4 regions of the Crocosphaera sp. Alani8 genome follow, and region 1 is predicted to be linked to each of the others. Evidence: predicted binding sites of a transcription regulator. Region 1 holds the regulator's gene; each other region holds the start of a gene.
The links. The regulator NtcA, encoded in region 1, controls nitrogen genes in cyanobacteria. The targets are predictions, from matches to a motif close to TTTGTANCNNNNGNTACAAA.
Positions count from the first base shown of each region.

Region 1 (5,813 bases):
TTTTTCCACATAATATTTAGCTTCTGGGTACTGATTTAAAATCTCATGGGTAAAAACATCAAAAAATTCGACAATATCATGACATTTTTGCCGTAGTGCATCCATTCTTTTGGGTTTAATGCCTTTAAATCTAAAACTAAAAATATCACGATAAGTAAAAAATGCGGTTTCGTAACCAGGTCCAATTAAATAGGGATGAGATGTTAAAATTAATTTGGCTAAAGTTGTGCCACTTCTAGGCGCACCTAAAACAAAAATATGTTTTTGTGTGGATGCTTCTTGGGGAAAACGCCAAATAATATTTTTGGGTAAATGGTACGGATTTTTTATAAATTGATTAATAACTTGTGGTAAGGTCATTTATTTTTCCCTCATTTAATATTCTTAAAATACCTTTCTATTAGTAAAATAGCAACAATATCGTCGATTGGACGGGGAGGATTTCGCATTCCTTTGGGTAGCAGAAGTGTTAATCCTTTGGGTGGGTGCATTTGCCAATAGCGATCACGCGCCTCTAAAGTGCTATTTCGTTCGTCTATGAGTGTGATAGACACAGATGCTAATAATTCATCTTTTAACCGTTTTTTCCACTGTTTAGATGTTGTTTGATTTCCCATCACCAACAGTTTAACATCAAACTTTTTAATAAGATCATTAAGGATAGAAATAGCTTGAGAAGATTCTACCACCTCATGATAATAAATATTCCCTTTTTCATCGGTAATAGCCACGCCACATTTATCTCTACCCGGGTCAAAACCTAATATTTTTGATAATCTTTCTTGGCTCATGATTCTCCTCGAGTTTCTATAACAATTTCTCCATTCCGAACTCCTAGCAATTTTAATTCAAGAGGTCCAATGGTTTTGGTATCTTTTACTGTAACAGCTCTTAATTCATTTAATCCCCCCTCAGATTTTTTAATTTCTTCTATAAAATCTACCACTGTTTTAAGTCTACCATCTCCTACTTGAATTCCACCTAAAACTCCAGAACGGCGAGCGCGAAACTGGGTAGCAGAAAGTAGTAAATCTAACCTTTCTTGAATAATTTCGTCGGTTAATTCTAGAGAGTCCATCGAAATAATAGCAATGGTTTCTCCCTCATTAAAAATTTTCTGATTCAAAGCAATATCAGCAAATACTCTCACCTCTTTTTCTCCTTGAACATAGTTTCCTGCTGCAATAATTCTCACAACATATTCTCTTCCATCTTGTAACTGTTGCACTAATTGTTCAACCTGTCCTTGGGTAATTTTAACAACTCTTTCATCCGGTTTAACTGTTTCTTTTCCCACTAATTCTATTGCTGTTCGGTTAGCTTGTCGCAACAGTTCATCCACTACATCGGTTCCTGCTTTTGGAACGACTAAACGTACTGCTCCAATAGATAAAACTTGACCTCTGACAATAGCAATTTTTCTTTCCCTTAGTTCTTGATAAGTTTGATAATACTGTTCCAAGATTGCCACTTGTCGTTGTAGATAACTAGATTCTCTTTCCAATTGTTGCAACCTAAATTCTCTTTCTTTAAGAGCCGTATCTTTTTCATTAATAGCTTGATCTAATTTAGTAATTTCAGCATCTCTTCTATTAATCTCTGCTTGCAAAGTCCCCTGTCTCTCTTCTAAACTTTGTAAGCGTTTTTGACGCTCGTTTAAAATACGAGTTTGTTGAGCAATTTGAGCCTTTCCCTCGGTTAATTCTTGATCTCTTTTACTAACCTCTTGTTTAAGTTGACTAATTTCTTTGTCCAATTCTATTTTATTTTCTCTGAGTTCTTTTCTTTCGTTGAGTAAGGTTTGAATATCGGCTTTTAATTTAACTGCTTGACCCGAAACCTCTTTGAGTTTTTCTTTAGCTTGGTTAAAATTTTTGTTGGTAGACTGTAACTTTTGTTCGACGTTTCTTTGTTCTTGTTTTGTCTTTTGCAATTCCTGTTCAACGCCTTCTTTATCACTACCAACCCTTTCTAAATCTGCCCTAGCAATACGTAGTTGTTTTTGAATTTCATCCAACTCAAAAAGCCCTTCCCGCAGGGATTTACTAAAAGCCAGTAAGATTCCAAAAGTCAGAGCAGCAATTAAAGTTCCTGTAAAAACAGTAACCACCACTGCAGTTTGTTTTGGTCGGAGATTGCCGATAGTCAGTCTTGCTTTTCCTACTTTGCTGCCCAAGCGATCTCCCAATGCTGCCAATAAACCTCCTAAAATGAGGACTGATACAATTAGGATGTAAGCACTGGTCATTCGCTTCTCAGGTTAACGACAAAGTTAGGCAAATTGCTGAGAGAGGGCAACCGGATTGTGAACTGTAATCTTTTTCTTATGAATGGAAATCATCTCTTCTTGGCGTAAATCTCCCAGAAGACGAGTTACTGTTACACGAGTTGAACCAATGGCCTCAGCGATAGCCTGATGGGACAATTTTAAATCAATACGAATCCCTTCAGGAGTGGGAACCCCAAAGTCTCGGCACAAAATCAATAGAAAACTAACTAGGCGCGATCCCATATCTCGGTGAGCTAGGGTTTCGATCATCATTTCCGTTTGCAGGATGCGCGAGGACAGCCCCTGAAGCATTAAAATAGATAAATCTGGGTTGTTCTTCAAGGCTTGTTCTACTTGTTCGATAGGAGACGACAACAACTCCACCGGAGTAAACGCCACTGCGTGGTAGAAACGGTCCGAGCGTTGCCCTGTAATTAAGGACAGCACCCCAAACACACTATTTTCTCTTAACAAAGCCACTGTAATTTCTTCCCCTGCTTCGTAAACCCGAGACAGTTTCACCGCCCCTTTCAGTAAGAAATAAACTCTTTCTGCGGGATCACCTGGGAAAAATATGGTTTTCCCCCGATCAAAGGCTTCAACAACGGGGGGATATGCGCCTCCACCAATGCGGCGAAAGACGGCTGCTAAAGGTTTATCTTGTGGTACAGACAATTCCATCACACTTTAATACGACACGGAAAAAACAAAGGGACTGATTGTAAAAAGGATAATTTATGGCCCCGAATAGAAACAACACTTTAACGTATCTTCAATAGTTTTTGCTACATTTTGCTTCACAATGATTTTATTGGGATAATTTATCCTTAGTTCTGTCCCTGATTATAGCCACCATTATGGAACAATGGGGGTTGGTTCGGCAGAAATTTTGCCTATTTGTCAAAATAATTATGTTAGATTTAACTGGAAAGAACGCGCTGGTTACGGGAATTGCTAACGATCGCTCCATTGCTTGGGGCATTGCTCAACAACTTCACAAAGCAGGGGCTAATCTTGCTGTTACCTATTTACCGGATGAGAAAGGGCGTTTTGAGAAGAAAGTTCGTGGTGTGGTTGAACCCATCGCTCCATCGATTATTGTGCCTTGTAACGTCCAAAACGAAGGGCAGGTGGAAGAAACTTTTAAGGCTGTTGCTGACACTTGGGGAAAACTAGATATTTTGATCCACTGTTTGGCTTTTGCTGATAAGGGAGGGTTGACCGGTGATTTTAGTGGTATTTCTCGAGAAGCTTTTAGTCAGTCCCTGGAAATTAGTACCTTTTCTCTAGCAAATATGGCTAAATACGCTAAACCGTTAATGACTGATGGCGGTAGTATCGTCACTTTGACCTACTTAGGAGGGGTGAAAGTGATTCCTAACTACAATTTGATGGGAATAGCCAAAGCAGGTCTAGAAATGAGTGTGCGTTATTTAGCCTCTGAACTGGGACCCAATAGTATTCGGGTTAATGCTATTTCCGCTGGTCCTATTCGTACTCTAGCTTCTTCTGCGGTAGGGGGGATTTTAGATATGATGCGTCATGTGGAAGAGGTTGCCCCTTTAAAACGTACCGTAACACAGTTAGAAGTGGGGAATACGGCTGCTTTTTTATCCAGTGACTTAGCTAGTGGTATTACCGGTCAAGTTATTTATGTGGATGGTGGTTACGAAATTATGGGTATGGGATGATTTAGTTTAGCTTGAAACTCCTACGGCTTGAGCTTTGCGGAAGCCGTAGGATTTTTGGTTCATTGACTCAACTTACTCTGACAGGTATTGCTACCAACCAAAATCGAGGAGGATATTACAAATACATCGATAAGATGCTCTATTCTGAAGGAAAGCCTAGCTCTGTACTTTCATGGGCAACTTTTAAAGGAAATATAGGCATAGTTGAACTTTTAATTGCAAAAGGTGCCAATCTTAATGTTTGTGATGATCGAGGTTATACTCCTTTGCATATTGCCTCGAAAGAAGGATATATGGATATAGTCAAACTGCTAATTAATAATGGAGCGGATATTAATGTACAAACCACAGATGGTTGTAGGCCTCTATACATGGCAGCATTAGGCCACAATAAAGATATTGCTCAAACTCTTCTTGATTACGAGGCATTTATGGAAGAGGATATAGCTATATTACTTGGTGATCTTCAATTAGTTAAACATTATCTTGATTTAGGAACTGACCCTAATTCTAAGATTGAAAAAGGTCTAGCCAAAGGAGAACCGTGGTTGATTGCAGCTATTGGCAGTAGAAACAAAAAAGTTGTTGAATTACTTTTAAACTATGGAGCAAATATTTATCAGAAGATTGAATCTAAAAATATTTTACCTATACATCGAGCATCAGCTTTGGGCTGTTTAGAGATTTGCCAGCTTTTAATAGCTCATGGTACAAACGTTGACATAAAGGGAGAATATAAGAGAACTTCACTTCACTGTGCCACGCAATCACGACACCAAGCAATTGTAGAATTATTATTAGATTATAATGCTGATATCAATGCTTTAGATATTGAGGGCAAAAGTGCTTTATCTATTGCCTCAGGGCATCACGATCTTCAAATAGTTGAGATTCTTTTATCTCGTGGTGCGAGAATTTATCCAATAAACGATCAAGCTTGTAATCCTCTTATTTGTGCTTGTTCTAGCCCTGGAGGAGATGAAACTATTAAAAGTCTTGTTGTTCATGGTGCCGACACCAATGTTCGAGATCTGCGAGGGTTTAGTCCACTTCACTTAGCCGTAGTACAGAATAATAAAGGTCTTGTCGAATTTCTCTTATCTAATGGTGCGCGAGAAGGTTTAGAACTCACCTAAAAACCCATTACTTCAGCTATTTCGGATAATTCTGGCTTAACCCCAGATTTAACTTGATTCTTACTGTGCTTAATAGCAGAGTCCGGATCTTTCAAACCATTTCCAGTTAAAACACACACTACAGTAGACTCCGGTGGTACTTGTTCCTTAACTTTCAATAAACCTGCTACAGAGGCTGCACTAGCTGGTTCACAGAAAATCCCTTCCTGGGCAGCTAAAATACGATAAGCTTCTAATATTTCTTCATCGGTAACAGCATTAAACTCCCCTTGACTGGCATCTTTTGCCCCCCAAGCTTTTTCCCAGTTAGCTGGGTTGCCGATGCGAATAGCTGTGGCTAAAGTTTCTGGGTTAGTAACAGGTTCCCCTGCCATAAATGGTGCCGCTCCTGCTGCTTGGAAACCCATCATTTTTGGTAGTTTATTGGTTTTTCCAAAACTATGATACTGACAAAAACCCATCCAATAAGCACTAATATTTCCTGCGTTACCTACTGGAATACATAACCAGTCGGGGGCATCTCCTAACACATCAACTACTTCAAAAGCGGCGGTTTTTTGCCCTTCTAAACGGTAAGGGTTCAAAGAGTTAACCAAAGTAACAGGATAATCTTTGGCCATATTTTTGACAACCGTTAAGGCATCGTCAAAGTTCCCTTCGATCGCAATAACTTCGGCACCGTATAATAGGGCTTGGGCTAGTTTTCCTAAAGCAACA
Region 1 is NZ_JARVCN010000099.1:7,961-13,773, reverse strand. It holds gene P9B04_RS07240 (sulfotransferase family protein) at 1-360, opposite strand, end outside; gene P9B04_RS07235 (pre-16S rRNA-processing nuclease YqgF) at 372-791, opposite strand; gene P9B04_RS07230 (DUF3084 domain-containing protein) at 788-2,248, opposite strand; gene ntcA (global nitrogen regulator NtcA) at 2,273-2,950, opposite strand; gene fabI (enoyl-ACP reductase FabI) at 3,181-3,960, shown strand; gene P9B04_RS07215 (ankyrin repeat domain-containing protein) at 4,023-5,096, shown strand; gene thrC (threonine synthase) at 5,093-5,813, opposite strand, start outside.

Region 2 (5,813 bases), on a different contig from region 1:
TATCTAATGTAGTTTGCTCAATTGTTATTGTATTTTGATTCGCTAAAAACGGATAATTTTCTTCGCATTTATCAGTTGTTTTTAGTAGTGATGATGACTGTGTAAAATAACTATGCTCATAAAAAGCAACTTGACTATTTTCTTGTCCTAATGCTAGGTTAAAATAGTAAAAATTCTGATACCTTTTTGCTAACGTTTCTAATTTAGAATAAGCTAAATGACTGGGTTCAAAAGCATAAATGGTGGCATTAGGAAAAATTGACCTTAATTTGCGACAAGATTGCCCCTCGTTTGCTCCGATATCAATAATGGTTTTTATAGGAAAAGAACTTAGTCCTAAAAGTCGATTATCCCACTGGGAAATCGAAAGACTTTGGGTCAAAAAGTTGACAATTTTATTACTCAAATAAAGAGAAATTTTAGTTAACCAGTTGCTGAAAACTTTTTGTGCTTTCATAGGGTGCTAATTTCTCTGTTCTTATGTTAAACAGGAGTAAAACATTGAGATTTACTCCTGTTTAACATCAATTAATGATGATGATGATGACCATGATCGTGATCGTGATGATGATGGTTAACGTCTAAATTGCCCACTGCTAAAGTAGGATTAACCGTCACAGCTTCTGCTGATAATAAGTCTGTAATGTGCGAATCTGCCCATTGTGCAGCCATCTCACAAAATTCTGGTTCATCGTTAACACAAGGCATTTGTACATAAGTAACATCGGAATATTTCTTATGTAAATGATGGATAATGTGTTCTACATCTAAGAGAGTTTCGTGATTTTCTGTGGCGAAACCAATGGGCATAAATACGATCGCTTTTGCCCCTAATTCCATCAAGTTTTTAGCGGCTAATTCTGCGTTAGGTTGTGTCCATTTAATCAAAGGGGTTTGGTGATTTAGCCAACCTACAGAGATCAAAGGATAACGATGAATTAATCTTTCTCTGACTAACTCATATAACATCTGACTTTCATCAATTCCTGAAGTAAACCCTTTAGCTTCGTGGGGACAACCGTGATTCATTAGAATAATACCAACTTGAGAGGGAAGGTATTTATCGGCTAAATCTTTTTTGATTTTTTCTTCTACTAATTTAGCCATCAAATCTAAATAAGCTGGTTCGTTATAAAAAGAGGGGATATAACGTAAACCTTTGATCCAATGCTGATCTCCTTCGGATAAAGAGGATAAAGCGTCGTTAACTTGTTCTACAGCAATACCACTGGTAAAAATAGAATCAACCACTAATAGAGGATAGATTAATATTTTCTCAAATCCTTGGGCTTTAATTTCTGTTAAAACTTGATCGGGTAAAAACGGTTTACAGAAGTTAAATGCTTTAAAAACTTGAACTCGATCACCCCATTTTTCTTGTATTTTTTTCTCAATAGAAGCCCGTTGATGCTCAAAAATATGGTTGTGAGGGGAAACAAAATGATCGTGTTGATGTTGCCATTCATGGAGGTCAAAAATAGCTAATAATTTAGCTAAAGGAGGATATATCCAAGTGGGAACCGGTGCAAACTTTGCAGTCAATAAATTTAAAGCTTGTTCATTATAGTTAGCAAAATCTTCGTAACTTTCTACTTCACCGTAACCCATCAACAAAACCGCTACGCGATCGCTTTTATTGGTTCCCTCAATGGGATGAGTGTGTTGTTTGTCTGGCGTTGCAACCATATTTGTTACCTCAACGATAGTTTAAAACGAAAGTATGCAGGGTGGATATTCCCTAAACTCCCTCTAATCAATAGTATAAAATACCTTCCCCTGGGGGGGGACATAATATTCAATTTTAATATTAACTAAATGTTGCCGAAAAGTGACCTCCATCCACCGTAAAGTTAGCTCAGGAGACAAGGCAATGATAGGATCAACCTAAATAATTTAATATTGGTATCGTGAATACGCCTATTTTAAGCTCAACCTTTTTCCTCACCCTTCTGTTGATGGTAGGGTTATTCTTCTTTATTCGCGCTTCGGTTAAGGATCGCACCGAACAGGTTAAACTTATCTCAGAAGTCTCAGAAATGTCTTTATTACAACAACTCAAAGACTATTTTATCCAACGGGCTTACCGCATCATACCTTCTTCTGGGGGACAAAATACCATCACCTTTGAAGGGTTGGTACGTCCCAGTTTGTTTTTAGCTATTTTTCTGACAATTTTAGCGGCATCAGGACTGACGTGCATTATATTGGTGTTATCGTTCGCCTATCCCCCTTTCACTCCCCTATTCTTTGCTTTAGAACTCCTGTCTCCTATTGCCGGTGTTTTTTACTGGAAAAAAGCTCGGAGAGTGGAAACCGTTTCTTTTTCCCTGGAAAGTCTCCCCCAAGAAGGCTCAAAACAAGGTAGTATCTTAACTTTAACCGCTCATCGGGACGAGGTGATCCAATTAAAACAAAGTTTTGCTCTAAAATCGGCTAATTGAGATATAATAATCAAGCAAACAAAAATCCCCCTAGATTTTTCTGGGGGATTGAGTTGTTTTCTATGTTGAGTTATGGTTAACCAGTAACAGCAGGAGTCTTAGTTTGTGCTTTAGGCACTTGCGGCTGGTATTCTTTTAGACTAGGGAAGAGAAAATGGTTTTCTTCAACGTACTGAGCGCCAAATAAGCCTTTCTCTGCCCAAAAATATCTATCTGTGGTGTGTTCGTTTCGTCTTACAATAAGTAAGGCCGGGGGATGTATCCCTACAGCGTGAATGTATTTTCTAGCGGCAGTGACTGGTTTGTCCTCTCCGCTCTCGATATTATACTGGGGTACAAGCTCAAGAATTTTCCGGCCTTCTTGGCGACGGCGACTTTTACGTTTACGCTTTCTAGCCAACCCTATTACCTCCTGTTTTGACTATTCTTTGTAGTCATAGTTACAAAATCCGAGGTCATTATATCCGTTTAATTTCTAAAAATCAAGTATTGCTTACATAATTCCTGAATTTTCATAATCTTCTCTATACCAGGCCAGTTGTGCTATTGTGGAATTTATGTTGACTTATTTCCCAGATGAGTTGTTGCAAAACTTAATATTTTGTAACAAGAATTAATATAAAGCGTATTTCCTTATGTCCTCTGCCACTGCAAATATTCCCAACCCTGGTCAAGATTTTATCGCTTTGTGTCGCTCCCAAGTGGAGCTATTGGCGAAAACTTTGCAAGCGGATTGGTGTGCGGTTTATTTAACCTCGGAGGAAGAGGGTAACGCAGTTAGTTTAATCCCTGTGGTTGTTTATCCTTTCAGAGATACGATACAGAGTCCGGAACAACAGCCTATTCGCTTAAGGGAAGGGAAACAGGAGATAACCCTATCTAACTTATATCAAGGCTTACCGAACAATCTCGATCGCTATTCTATTTTCTCAGAAAACGGCAACATTGACACAAAAGATTATCAAATTGTATTACCACTGATATATAAAGAGGTGGTTTTGGGGATTTTGGTGACGCAAAGAGAGGCAAACCCTTGGGAATCAGAAGAATTTGGTCAGGTGCAACAGATAGCTGATACCATCGCTATTGCCTGTTTATTGGATCAGCATCAAGAGTGGTACAGAAGACAGCTACAACAGCAACAATTGCAGCAACAACAAGAGCGCGATCGTTTGGATGATTTGTTTCATCAAATAAGGAACCCTCTAACTGCTTTAAAAGTGTTTGGGAAGTTGCTGTTAAAACGTTTGGGGGTTGAGGATCAAAATCGTTCTATTGTTAGTAATATATTGGGGGAGGGGGAGCATTTACAACAGTTAATTAAGGATTTTGAAAGCGGACAAAAATCTCTTAGTAATGAGGAAGAAATAATTACTTTAACTACGGATTCTGTGGCTGTTGCTGATGGTTTATCCTTGTCTTTACCTGCATCCAAGTCTTTAAGTTTAACTCAAGTTTTTGTTTGGGATATATTGGAAACTGTGGTTATTTCTGCGGAGTCTATTGCTGAGAATAAGGATATTGATTTACGGGTTATAAAAACAGGAAATTTAGATCCTGTTTTGGCTAATGTTTCCGCACTGAGGGAAGTTTTGAGTAATTTAATTGATAATAGTATTAAATATACACCTGCATCGGGTAAAGTTACAATTGAGTTTGGTTTGTCTCGGACAATTAATAATCGAAAATACCAGGGAATTTCAATTGAGGATACGGGTTATGGTATTCCCCTCAAGGATCAAGAGCATATTTTTGAAAGACATTACAGAGGGGTTCAAAGTGACGGAGATATTTCGGGGAGTGGTTTGGGTTTGGCTATTGTTAAAGAGTTAATTGATCAAATGGGAGGAGTTATTGAGTTATTTAGTCCAGTTTCAAATAATAATAAGGGAACAAGGTTTATTGTTTGGCTTGTTGGTGGGAGTTAACAGTGAACAGTGAACAGTGAACAGTGAACAGTTATCAGTTAGCAGTTATCAGTTATCAGTGAGCAGTTATCAGTTATCAGTATTACCTATTAATTTGTTAAACAATTCTCTGACTTCTGTTTCTGTGCTATTAAACCTGGTGGCAACTTCTGTCACAATACTGTTATCCCCGGTATTTAAGTGTAAATTTGCTAAGTTTCTAAGAGTTAAAGCTGAGTAGGTTTCATCGTTAAATTCAACAAAAATCTCTAATGCTTGCAAATAGTATTGTTTAGCTTGCTCAAATTGGGATAAAGTTTCTGATAAGATTCCTAATTGTCCATAAGTACTTGCTTGAGAGTAGCGATCGCCGTATTCAATGTAGATTTGGAGAGCTTGTTCATAGTAGGATTGTGCCTGGGGGTAGTCCCTTGTTTCCTGGGATACACTGCCTAAATTGTGCAGGGTGCTTGCTTGAGAGTAGAGATCGCCGAAATCAATGAAGATTTTCAGAGCTTGTTCATAGTAGGATTGTGCCTGGGGATAGTCCCTTGTTTCCTGGGATACTCTCCCTAATTGGTGCAGGGTGCCAGCTTGCTCGTAGCGATCGCCGAAATCAATTTTGATTTTCAGAGCTTGTTCATAGTAGGATTGTGCCTGGGGGTAGTCCCTTGTTTCCTGGGATACTATGCCTAAATTGTGCAGGGTGTTTGCTTGAGAGAAGCGATCGCCGAAATCAATTTTGATTTTCAGAGCTTGTTCATAGTAAGATTGTGCCTGGGGGTAGTCCCTTGTTTCCTGGGATACACTGCCTAAATTGTGCAGGGTGCGTGCTTGAGAGTAGAGATCGCCGTATTCAATGAAGATTTTCAGAGCTTGTTCATAGTAGGATTGTGCCTGGGGATGGTCCCTTGTTTCCTCGGATACTCTCCCTAATTGGTGCAGGGTGCGTCCTTGAGAGTAGAGATCGCCGTATTCAATTTTGATTTGGAGAGCTTGTTCATAGTAGGATTGTGCCTGGGGGTAGTCCCTTGTTTCCTGGGATACTCTGCCTAATTCGTGCAGGGTGCTTGCTTGAAAGTAGAGATCGCCGAAATCAATTTTGATTTGGAGAGCTTGTTCATAGTAGGATTGTGCCTGGGAGTAGTCCCTTGTTTCCTGGGATACACTGCCTAATTGGTGCAGGGTGCTTGCTTGAGAGAAGCGATCGCCGTATTCAATTTTGATTTGGAGAGCTTGTTCATAATAGGATTTTGCCTGGGGGTAGTCCCTTGTTTCCTGGGATACTATGCCTAAATTTTGATAAATATCCGCTTCATAAGATTTTTTTTGATTATCTTCAATATTCTGAAATTTAGTAATTAAATCTAGTGTACTTTGATAAGTTTCTTTTGTCAGTTGATAATCTTGATTTCTCAAATAACAATTAGCCAAATTAATCCCAATAACTACAATCTCTTCTTCC
Region 2 is NZ_JARVCN010000081.1:349-6,161, forward strand. It holds partial or broken gene P9B04_RS06130 (FkbM family methyltransferase) at 1-457, opposite strand, end outside; gene P9B04_RS06135 (ferrochelatase) at 529-1,686, opposite strand; gene P9B04_RS06140 (cofactor assembly of complex C subunit B) at 1,908-2,441, shown strand; gene P9B04_RS06145 (DUF3155 domain-containing protein) at 2,518-2,841, opposite strand; gene P9B04_RS06150 (GAF domain-containing sensor histidine kinase) at 3,077-4,369, shown strand; partial or broken gene P9B04_RS25130 (tetratricopeptide repeat protein) at 4,439-5,813, opposite strand, start outside.
Region 2: the regulator NtcA is predicted to act here: its motif matches at 2,869-2,888, upstream of P9B04_RS06145 (DUF3155 domain-containing protein).

Region 3 (5,813 bases), on a different contig from region 1:
CGAAAACTGCTGTTGCTGCTTTGAAAAAGGGGGCTAGTGTTTTAGTCTACCCAGGAGGCGCACAAGATGTATTTCGCCCTTATAGCGATCGCCACAAAATCGAACTAGCGGGACGAAAAGGGTTTATTAAATTGGCATTACGGGAAAATGTCACCATCATCCCCGCGATTTCAGTGGGATCTCACGAAACCCTATTTGTGATCGGAGACTGTTACGAACAGGTGAAAATGCTACATCAGTGGGGTTTACCCTGGTCCAATGAAGCCGATCCAGAAGTTTTTCCCATTTACCTTGGTTTACCCTGGGGAATTGGTATTGGTCCTGCTCCCAATATTCCTCTTCCCATGCCTATCCACACCCGTATATGTCCCCCCATCGTCTTTGAACGTTACGGTAGGGAAGCCGCCAGCGATCGCAATTATGTGGATGATTGTTATGATTTAGTTTTGACGAAAATGCAGCAAGCTTTGGATCGACTGGTGATTGATGCTAGAAAAGAATCGTTCTGTTGAGGTAATTTTATCAACTGACTAAAAACAGAAGTTCACTTGATTATACATTCAGTTTAAGTGCGTTAACGGGAACTTCATCCCAGGAGTCCACCGTTCTTAAACTAGCTACCCATCCTTCTTGTTTTTGTGTTTCAGTGAGGTTATTTAACCAGGTTTGATGACAATCTTCTGCTGAATGTCGATCACGGCAAGCAATGCAAGAGTAGATTATTCCGGAAGGATCAATTTGTTCGTTTACCCAAATAGTCATTATCTTCTTTGTTCTTTTATTAAATCGACTGTAAACTAATTGTAGTATTTTTATTCGTTTTTCATAGAAAAAGCCAATGGTTGCACTTGCAAAAGTTGAAAACATGATTAAAACTCAACTCCCAGATGCTCAAGTCGTAGTTAGGGATCTAACCGGTGGGGGAGATCACCTGGAAGCGATCGTTGTCTCTGCCGAGTTTGAAGGAAAAACCATGATTAAGCAGCATCAATTAGTCTATGGCGCACTTCAAGACGCTATGGCATCGGAAGCTATTCACGCTCTAGCTTTAAAAACCTATACCCCTCAAGCCTGGGAGGCTGCCCAGAGATAAGGAGTCGGGAGAGAGAAAGGGAGGAAGAACACTAAAAATTAACTACCTCTTAATTATTTTTACCTCCTAAACCTTCTTTAATTAAATCTGACTCTATTATCATGAAATAAATTCCTCAAGGAGTAAGTATGACACTGACACCTGAACTCAAAGAAAAAATTGACCAACTCGTTAACAGTCATAAGATACTGGTTTTTATGAAGGGTGCTAAGTTAATGCCTCAATGTGGTTTCTCTAACAATGTGGTGCAAATTCTAAACACTCTTGGCGTTCCTTTTGAAACCGTCGATGTTTTAGCTGATGAGGAAATTCGTCAAGGAATTAAAGAATATTCTAGTTGGCCAACCATTCCTCAAGTCTATATCAATGGGGAATTTGTTGGTGGCTCGGATATTGTTTACCAAATGTACCAAGATGGTGATCTACAGCAAATGGTAGAGGTAGCTTTAGCTTCTTAAAAAAACTAGCCCGCATAAGCGGGCTAAAGGACGATTTCCAAAAAGTCTAGGATTGTTAAGTGCATTTTTTTGACCTATTGAGAAAAAGTAGAAGTCAAACAGGGAGTTAGTAATAATCGGCTTCTGGTTCTAAAGCTGGTAATTCAAAATTAGAAGGATCGCGGAAAAAACGCCAAGCATCTTCTTCTAAACGATGGATTAAATAAGGTTCTAAAACGTCTACCTGGCGGAGACAAGAAATATAACCTTCCATGTAAGACTGTATTTCGTCGAAGCGACGACCTCGATTCCACAAGTCTACCATGCTGTCTGTTAGGTTTTGATAGTAACGAATTGCCAAGGGATGTTGTAGCATAATTAATCGGTGGAAATGACTTAAAAAGAGAGTTTTGTAAAAAATAAATGATTAGATTTTAGTAAATCATTTAGGAAAAAACAAGCTATAACATTCGGATAGATGAAGAAAACTAAAAAAATGTTAGCAATTCATCACTTTGTATTCTATCCTTGTATTATACATTTGAACGCTGCATGGGCAAATTGAATAGTGCAAGCACAGATTATATAAAATCTTAATGCTTTCTTAGGAAATGCCCGAAAACACCGTAGCAGATGTTACAAACTCTTAATAGTACGTTTGCTAGGCTAATGACTGTCAAATTAGAAGGACAAAAACTAAGGTGAGTCTAATTTATACCGCTATTGTGGAGGGAAATCCTCATCTACGCTCATTATTAGGTTGGCATTTGCAACAGGCAGGTTACACTGCGCAACAATGTGCTAATCTGCAACAGGCCAGAAGCGTATTTAATCGTCGTCAACCTACCTTAGTGATTCTTGATGCCGATCTATCAGACGGAGATCCTCTAGAATTGTGCCGATGGCTTCATCAACAACGGCAGTCCATGATTTTTATTTTATCAGCCCGAAGCACGGAAAAAGATATTGTCAAGGGATTGAGTGCAGGAGCCGATGATTACTTGACTAAACCTTTTGGGATGCAAGAATTTATGGCTCGGGTAGAAGCGTTAATCAGACGGGTTCGAGTAGCGGCGGCACCTTTGTTTCTCGATTATGGCGACCTTAAAATTGATTTAGTACAGCGTCGAGTACAATTTAGGGGGGATTTTGTAGATTTAACCCCTCAAGAGTTTAGTTTATTGTATGTGTTGGCTCAGGCTGAAGGAAGTCCCCTCAGTCGCACAGAATTACTGCAAAGGGCCTGGCCAGAAGCGATCGATAACCCCCGTACCATTGACACCCATGTTTTGTCTTTACGCAAGAAAATTGAAACCGATCCCCGTCAACCCAGCTTAATTCAAACGGTTCGCAATGTGGGTTATAGATTCAACAATGAAGTAAGTCAAAGTAGTTCAGTTTCTCCAACTACTTCATCAGCAACTCAAGGCACTAAAGTGGGAGAGGTTGAACCTATTAAGTTTAATAAGTTATCTTCTTGAGCCGACTCAAAGATAAAATCGTCTCATATTTCGTTTAATAACAATTCCGCAGCTTCTACCATATCATCTGCGATATCTTTGATGTCTTCTCGATTATCAAGATAGGTTTTTAGAGCTTCGATAGGGTCTAAACTTTTTCCAATTCCCAATTCTGGTAGACGGGGACGAGAGGATTGACTAATGGTTTCGGGACGAATAGTGTAACTATGGGCGGTTTTTAAAGCTTCGTTAATTATATTATTGTTGATTAATTCTAATTGTTCAGAGCGAATTTGATAATTAACCCTCACCACCGCGTCTTCAACGGTATTTTTTTTGATCGCTTCCACTAATTCAGTTTGAGGATCTTCTGCTTGAGAAATATCAACCTTTATAGTTAGAAAAGGGCGCGCAGGCAAAGGGCAAAAGTTCCAGTCAACTTCTCCTTTTTTTAAGTTTAATACAACATAGCCTTTTTCTTCTTTTTCTTCGCTAAAGTCAACCCTTTCTATACTGCCTGGATAAATCACAGGGGGGTTATTATTAGCATTAAGGTTCTGATGTTTATGGACATGGCCTAACGCTACATAATCGAACTCAGGACGAATTAATAAAGAAAGAGGAATGGTAAAACCTCTCCCCACTGCTAAAAACTGCTCTGCGCCAAATCTGGCACGACTAACCATTAAATGACCTAGTAAAATTGTCGGAATATGAGGATCTAATTTTCTAATTTCTTCTTCTAAAACAGGTTCTAAAGCTTTGATTAATAACTGGTTGATTTCCTCTAGAGATAAACCTTCTGTTTTGGACTTTGTTAACAGAGAAGAACGAGTTAACCAAGGTAAGGTAATAACTTGTATTGCACCGTTTTTAGTGGCTATTTTATGGGTAATTAAGTTATCTCCCACAGTGAAACCAGGAACCGCTAAGGTGCGGTAAATACATAAACTCGCTCCTCCATTTCCTTGAGAATGTTGGTCGTGGTTTCCTACTAATAAAACGGCGGGAATATTGGCATCAGCTAAGCGTCGAAATTGAGAAGCAAAAGCTTCTTGAATGTAGGGTGGGGGAGTAGCATCAGGAAAGGCATCCCCCCCAAATAAAACCAGGTCAACGGGTTCATTGATTGCTCGATCAATACACAAGCTTAAACAACTCACAAAGTCTTCTAAACGGGTATTTAGTCCGGTTTCGGGGTTTATTTTTCCGTGAGAAAATCCGCTACCAAGATGAATATCTGAAAAATGGAGAACTTTAATCATAATAAGAAGTTATCATCAATAAGGTCAGATTTGCTTTCCTTAAATTAACAGATAAAATTATTTATGATATTTTGATTTGTTTTAACATTTGTTCAATTTTACTATTATCATAGATGTGATTTAGTAATTCTGGTACCCATTCCAATGTAGCATTAGGAGCGTTACTAAGCTGTCGAATTTTATCTAGGAAAAGATAAACTTGATCGTCTAAATTAGAAACAGATTGACGTACAATATTTATGAATTGAGATGAACCTGCAAGTATTCCATGACCTTCGTTAGATATCATTAAACCCCAAGTTCCCTTATTAGAATAGATTACGTATTCCATCCAATCATCCATGTTTAATTTTATGCCATCGGAGGGAATGTTAGATGGTGAGCTTACATATTCTTCTAATAGTTCAGATAAGGAAATAGAATAATGATTTGGTACCTCGTGGTATCTAAATATGTTGGTTAAATAACAGTTTTCTTCTTTCAAACTAGAAGCAGCTTTAACGATTCCTTCGATTAAGTTTGGTTCAATATAGCTACTACAAGGAAAAACAATCAAACTTTCTTCGATGCTTGAATTAACACATTCTTCATAGGGATAATTCTGAGTAAATACTTTTTGCAAGATTGGCTCTGCTTCTTTTTCGTACTGCGATTCTGTTAGAATATATACCATATTGCTCCACTCATTTTCGAGGGATCTTTTTACATGAAATCAAATTCTTGAGAGTTCTTAACTGTAACCCCAAGAAATTAAGGGGTTTCAGAGCTAAGTTTTTTAACAATTAATCGGGTAAGGTTAAAATTTCTACACCGCTTTCTGTCACAGCAATGGTGTGTTCAAACTGTGCCGATAACTTCCCATCTTTAGTAATAGCAGTCCAACCATCTTTTAAGATAACTGCTTCCCAGGTGCCTTCATTAATCATTGGTTCAATTGTAAATACCATCCCTGCTCGTAATTTCTTGCCCTTTCCCCGTTTACCGTAATGGGGTATTTGGGGGGCAGTATGAAAAACATTACTAACACCATGACCGACAAAATCCCTAACTACAGAAAATCCTTGAGGTTCAGCGCATTCTTGAATAACAGCACCGATGTCGCCAATTCTTGACCCTGGTTTAACTGTTTCAATAGCCTCCATCAAACATTTTTCTGTAACTTCTACTAATCTTTTTGCCAAGGGAGAGGGGGTTCCCACAAAAAAAGTTCTTGAAGTATCGCCGTGATAACCATCTAGAATGGGAGTGACATCAATGTTAATAATATCCCCTTCTTTGAGAATTTGTTTAGCATTAGGAATACCATGACATACAACATGATTAACGCTGGTACAAATAGACTTAGGAAACCCGTGGTACCCGAGAGGTGCGCTAACTGCCCCCTTTGCTTGAGTCCATTTTTCCGCTTCATCGTTGATGTCTAAAGTGCTAACCCCTGGTTTAACCATCGGGGTTAAATGATCTAATAGTTGGGCGGCTAAACGTCCAGCGCGACGCATTTTTTCAATCTCTCGTTTCGATAATAAAGTGATGGTTTCTCCCATGTTTTTGCCGTGAA
Region 3 is NZ_JARVCN010000486.1:15,729-21,541, reverse strand. It holds gene P9B04_RS24015 (lysophospholipid acyltransferase family protein) at 1-512, shown strand, start outside; gene P9B04_RS24010 (glycogen debranching protein) at 553-762, opposite strand; gene P9B04_RS24005 (BolA family protein) at 839-1,093, shown strand; gene grxD (Grx4 family monothiol glutaredoxin) at 1,228-1,551, shown strand; gene P9B04_RS23995 (DUF6761 family protein) at 1,658-1,906, opposite strand; gene P9B04_RS23990 (response regulator transcription factor) at 2,232-3,011, shown strand; gene sbcD (exonuclease subunit SbcD) at 3,035-4,255, opposite strand; gene P9B04_RS23980 (hypothetical protein) at 4,317-4,928, opposite strand; gene map (type I methionyl aminopeptidase) at 5,038-5,799, opposite strand.
Region 3: the regulator NtcA is predicted to act here: its motif matches at 2,154-2,173, upstream of P9B04_RS23995 (DUF6761 family protein).

Region 4 (5,813 bases), on a different contig from region 1:
TAGGAGAAATACCGAAACTGGCAACTATCCCTGCTGACAAAGTTTCTAGTTCTTGCCAAGTTTCACCACTATTCTGAGATTTGAACAATCCATTGAAACCTCCGACAAATAGCACCTCATCTTGGCTGAAATCAGGGGAAATACCCAGCTCATAAAAATGAGGAACTTTAAATTGATCAGCTTGCTTGTCTTTGGTTAAACCTTGATTTATTTTTGTCCAAGTTTTTCCTTCATCTTCAGATTTAAATACTCCTATGTCTCTAGTAGAGACGAAAATCTTTAAGCTATTATTTTCTCCAGATTCTATAACAATATCTCTAATATTATTATCTAAGTTTTCTTGACTTATATTAACAAAAGATTTACCGAGGTCAACGCTCTTAAAAATGCCTTGATCGGTTCCAACTAGAATCATGTTATCAGTGGCAAAATTGGGAGAAATTGCTACGGAGTTTATCGGTCCACCGTCTTGATTTTTTCCCATAAGCTGCCAATTTTGTCCATTATCTGAGGACAGGTATAAATTCCCTTGATCGTCTCCTAAAAGAATCTGATTATCGTTACTGGAAACAAAAGCTATAGCAGTAACTTTAGTTTGACTATCCATCACAGAAGTCCAACTTTCACCCCCATTATCTGTTTTGTATAACCCTCCCTCAGTTCCATCTGCTAAAACTAAGTCAGGATCATTGGGGGAAATAGCCACTGATTCAATTTTGAGGTTTTCTAATCCTTGATTTACTTTTTCCCAAGACGCTCCTCCATCTTGAGTCTTATATATTCCATCACCATCGGAAGATAAAAACAGGATATCTTTACTTTGAGCAAACATATCCAAACCTGAGAGATTATGTTGAGTTTGATTATCTATTCCCTTGGTGATTCTTTGCCAAGTCTCTCCCCCATCAACTGACTTAAAAAGATTACTTCTGACAATAATCCAGACAGTTTGATCTTGATTATAAGTTGGGGATATTTCTATTCTTTCTGCTACATCGTGGGGCCTATGGGGTGAGGCAGGTTGGACTGCCACTGTCACAAGAATTATACTTAAAACAACTAAAAAAATAACCTTTCTTAAGTTAACTAAAAGCTGACTCATATTGATTCTCAATTTGATATAGTGAGGACACGAAATCAATTACTAAAAGTCGTTAAAAACGCTGATCATTATTCAGCAGTTTGCAACATTGTAACACAACCTGACTAACCATAATTTCTGTTTCTTGTTTTAACATCAGGGGAAAATAGTTCGCAAGTTGTTGAATTTGAATCTGGTTTAACTTTTTCTGTTGTAAAAGATTGGCTAAATTTTCTACAGCTATTAATCGTTTTAATTTATTGCTATCCGTTAGCTGTGATACCCATTCGTGGTACTGATTCTCCCGTTTTTTTCTGGGTTTATCTAATAATTGCCAACCGAGTAAACCTAATGTTAAAAAAGTTCCTAATCCTTGTAAAATTAATGCAGTAGCTAACCAGCGACTTTGTGCATTGGACCAAATATCAAAGGCAATGTAACTACTAATGGCACCTAACCCTCCACTGATTACAGCGATCGCCAACTTGCCTTGAAAAGTTTGGGAAAATTCGTAAAAATCGAGCCAACGACTTTGCCATCTAGCAGTTTGAAACCAATAAATCCCACCCATCACCCCGATACCGATTAAGGTTGCACCTATAAGTTTGGTATCCCATCCTAACATAAGGGTGATTCCTATCGATCCCAAACAGCACTGCAACAGTTTGCGCCGTTTTTTGTGCCTTAACACATACTTAACAGCGTACCTAAGTTGAGTCCAGGAAAAGTTAGATAATTGATCAAAAATAGGTTGCGATCGCCATGAAACTTGCATGAACAAGATTGCCTAAAATATAACTTATGCTGATGTTTACTATATCGCTAATTTAGGGGTATTCAACTACTTTTTTCTGAAAAACTTGATACAATTCTTTACATTAGATAATAGTATTTCCAGGGTTTAGGTTTTTTGTTTCAAAATTTAGCATTATCTATAGGTTTGATCGGGGTAAAAAGTATTCAATTATACAAAAACAGAGAAAATGAATCTTTACCATCAATGATTTGAAGAGACGTATATATTGAAATCCCAAGGAGTTTTTCATGGCTGAAACGCCCCAAGAAGTCTTGAAAATGATTCAAGACCAAAACATTAAAATTATAGACCTCAAATTCATTGATTTACCAGGGATTTGGCAACATTGCTCTTTTTATTACGATCAAATCGATGAGAGTTCCTTTGTAGATGGAGTTCCCTTCGACGGTTCCAGTATTCGGGGATGGAAAGCCATTAACGAATCTGATATGTGTATGGTTCCTGACCCGAAAACAGCTTGGATCGACCCCTTCTACGAGGAACCGACCCTAAGTCTCATTTGTAGCATTAAAGAGCCTCGTACGGGGGAATGGTACAGTCGTGATCCTCGCACCATTGCCAAAAAAGCTGTAGAGTATCTCCAAACCACAGGCATCGGTGATACTGCCTTTTTCGGACCAGAAGCAGAGTTCTTTGTCTTTGATGACGTTCGCTTCGACCAAACCGAGAACAAAGCTTACTATTCCGTTGATAGTGTAGAAGGTCGTTGGAATACTGGCCGAGAAGAAGAAGGCGGTAACTTAGGTTATAAACCTGGTTATAAACAGGGTTATTTCCCCGTTTCCCCCACCGATACCCTTCAGGATATGCGGACAGAAATGTTGCTGACTATGGCTAAATGTGGGGTTCCCATCGAGAAACATCACCACGAAGTAGCAACCGGGGGACAAAATGAATTAGGGTTCCGTTTTGCTACCTTAATTGACGCTGCTGATTATTTGCTGACATACAAGTACGTAATCAAAAACGTGGCTAAAAAATATGGTAAAACCGTAACATTTATGCCCAAGCCCTTATTTAATGATAATGGGTCAGGAATGCACGTCCACCAATCTATTTGGAAGGGAGGAGAACCTTTATTCTGGGGTGATGGTTACGCTAACTTGAGTAAAATTGCCTTAAACTACATCGGTGGTATCTTAAAGCACGCTCCTGCTTTATTGGCATTTACCAACCCCACTACCAACTCTTATAAGCGTTTGGTTCCTGGGTTTGAAGCGCCGGTTAACTTAGCCTATTCTCAAGGAAACCGTTCTGCATCTGTGCGTATTCCTTTATCTGGTCCTAACCCCAAAGCAAAACGGTTAGAGTTCCGTTGTCCTGATGCTACTTCTAACCCCTATTTAGCCTTTGCGGCTCTGCTTTGTGCAGGGATTGATGGTATCAAGAATGAAATTGATCCAGGACAGTCTTTAGACGTAGATATTTACGATCTTTCTCCTGAAGAATTGAGCAAAATTCCTTCTACCCCTGGTTCTTTAGAACAAGCGTTAGAATGCTTAGAAAAAGATCAAGCTTTCTTAACCGATAGTGGTGTCTTTACAACAGACTTCATTGAAAATTGGATCGAATATAAACTGGATAATGAAGTTAATCCTTTACGTTTACGACCTCATCCCTATGAGTTTGCTTTGTATTACGATGTTTAGGATTTAAGTCATTATTTAGTTTATTTTGCCACTATTAAAGTGGCATTTTTTTATACCATTTTCATTAACTTAGACTACAGATATTTATTTTGTGGGGGTGAACACTTGGAATTTTCTTACTTGGATGGTGGAATACCCTTCAAGGAGATCAACGCATCCATCACCAACTTAGCCACAGGTGCTGCCACCGTTGACCCATAAGTATTAGCCCCTTGGGGTTCATCTATAGCAACCAAAACCACGTATCTAGGGGATTCCACGGGTAAAATTGAGACGAAACTGGTAATTTTGGCATTAGGTAAATAACCGCCCCTGGGTCCTGCTTTTTGTGCTGTGCCGGTTTTCCCCCCAATACGATAATTTTCCGTCTTCGCTGCTGAATCCTTATCCACCACCGTTTCCATCAATTCCACCACCGTTTGACTAACTTCTGGGGAAATAATTTGTTGGCTAGGATAATCAGGTTGCCAGTGTAGAGTTCCTTCCACATCCACTAACCCTTTTACCAGATGGGGAGTGACTAATTTTCCCCCATTAGCTAAAGCACCCTGTAACTGGACTAATTTCATGGGGGTTAGGGCAAACCCTTGACCAAAAGACGCTGTTGCCACTTCAATTGATCGCTCCATAAACACTTTTTCTGACTTCAAGCGTCCCCTAACTTCTCCGGGTAAATCGATGCCGGTTTTTTTATTAATTTGTAATTCCTGTAAACGCTGATAATAATCGTCTTTTTTCAGCCGTCGCATCATGTGAACCATAGCCACATTACTAGAGGTTTGCAAAATTTCAGCAATATTAATTGACCCATTACCGGTCCTAGAAGCGTTTTTAATCGGCCAACCGTCCACAGTGACCAAACCGGAATCGTGGATAACTGTATTTCGTTTAATTACCCCTGCTTCGAGGGCTAAGGCAACATTAATGGGCTTAAAAGTAGAACCAGGTTCGTATAGATCGCTAACAGTCCAATTTTTCAACAAGTCCATCCTGGACATATAAAATTCATTGGGGTCAAAAGTGGGTTCACAAACCAGAGATAAAATCGAGCCATCCGTTGCATCCATGACAATAACGGCACCTCGTTTGGCGTTAAATTTCTGGATTTGTTGTTGCAAGGCTGCTCTAACGGCCCGTTGGAGGCGCATATCTACTGTCAATTGAACTCGCCAGTCGTTGGACTTGAGTAAATTTTCCGGTAAGGAGTTGGGGAGAATATCACCCAGGGCGGTTCTTTGTACGTATAAGCTTTCTAAATCTCGTTTGAGCAGTTTTTCTTGACTTAATTCTATACCTGCTTGTCCCTGACGTTCGTGGTCTACGAATCCCACCACATCGGCCATCATTTTTTCTTGGGGATAAAAACGCTGATAGGTTTCATCCACATCCACTCCATCTAATCTTAGTGCTTTGATTTTTTGAGCCACTCCTTCCTGCAAGTTTCGGGCGATAAGAATCCCCGTTTTACGTTCCTGGAACCTTTCTATAAGTTGTTGAGGGGTTTTAGTTTCCAGAATGCTGCTTAGCTTAGCGGCGACCTCTCCTTGAGGTTGTTTAAATTGGATAGGATGGACATAGAGAATATGTTCGAGGCGATCGGTGGCTAAAATATTGCCCTCGCTGTCAATAATCGACCGTCGTGGAATATAAGGACGGATATTGACTGTTTGTTGTGAGCGGGCTTTTTGTCTTAATTCTTCTCCTTGAACAACCTGCAGTTGATAGGTTTTCCAACCTAATCCCAATATTGCGCTTACTAAGACTGCCCACACCAATAAGAGACGAAATTTAGGCAGGGGAGTGGATTTTTGCTTACTTTGGCGTCTTGAGGTATTGGGAGAGCCTTTTGTAATTTTATTTCGAGCAACTTTTTTTTTGCTAGAACGATAAGAACGCTTTTGAGATGGAGTTTTACCCATGGCCGGTTTAAGTGTGCAAAGTGGTTAAACTGTTACTAACCTGAGTTCGGTTTTAGGAGTTGAATCTTTTTCAACGAGGGAATAAGCATTATATACTCTTAATTTTGACCAGTTGTCTATCAATTTCCTTCTGTCGAACCCAGTTTACTAATAAGCGATAGGAGTATCCAGAACAATGGATTTTCCTTCGGGGTTGGGAAGGGGATCTTTTACTTCCATGATGGAAACCTCCGCCGGGGTGAGAAAAATAGATTTATGGGGTTTTGGGGAGGTTAAACCGGAACCTGGTTGCTCGGCCTGCTGTGCCATTTTATGCTTTAAAGATTCATTGGTAGCAGCTAGTTGGC
Region 4 is NZ_JARVCN010000300.1:15,792-21,604, reverse strand. It holds gene P9B04_RS16270 (WD40/YVTN/BNR-like repeat-containing protein) at 1-1,102, opposite strand, end outside; gene P9B04_RS16265 (hypothetical protein) at 1,155-1,856, opposite strand; gene glnA (type I glutamate--ammonia ligase) at 2,126-3,547, shown strand; gene P9B04_RS16255 (peptidoglycan D,D-transpeptidase FtsI family protein) at 3,664-5,466, opposite strand; gene P9B04_RS16250 (hypothetical protein) at 5,614-5,813, opposite strand, start outside.
Region 4: the regulator NtcA is predicted to act here: its motif matches at 1,932-1,951, upstream of glnA (type I glutamate--ammonia ligase).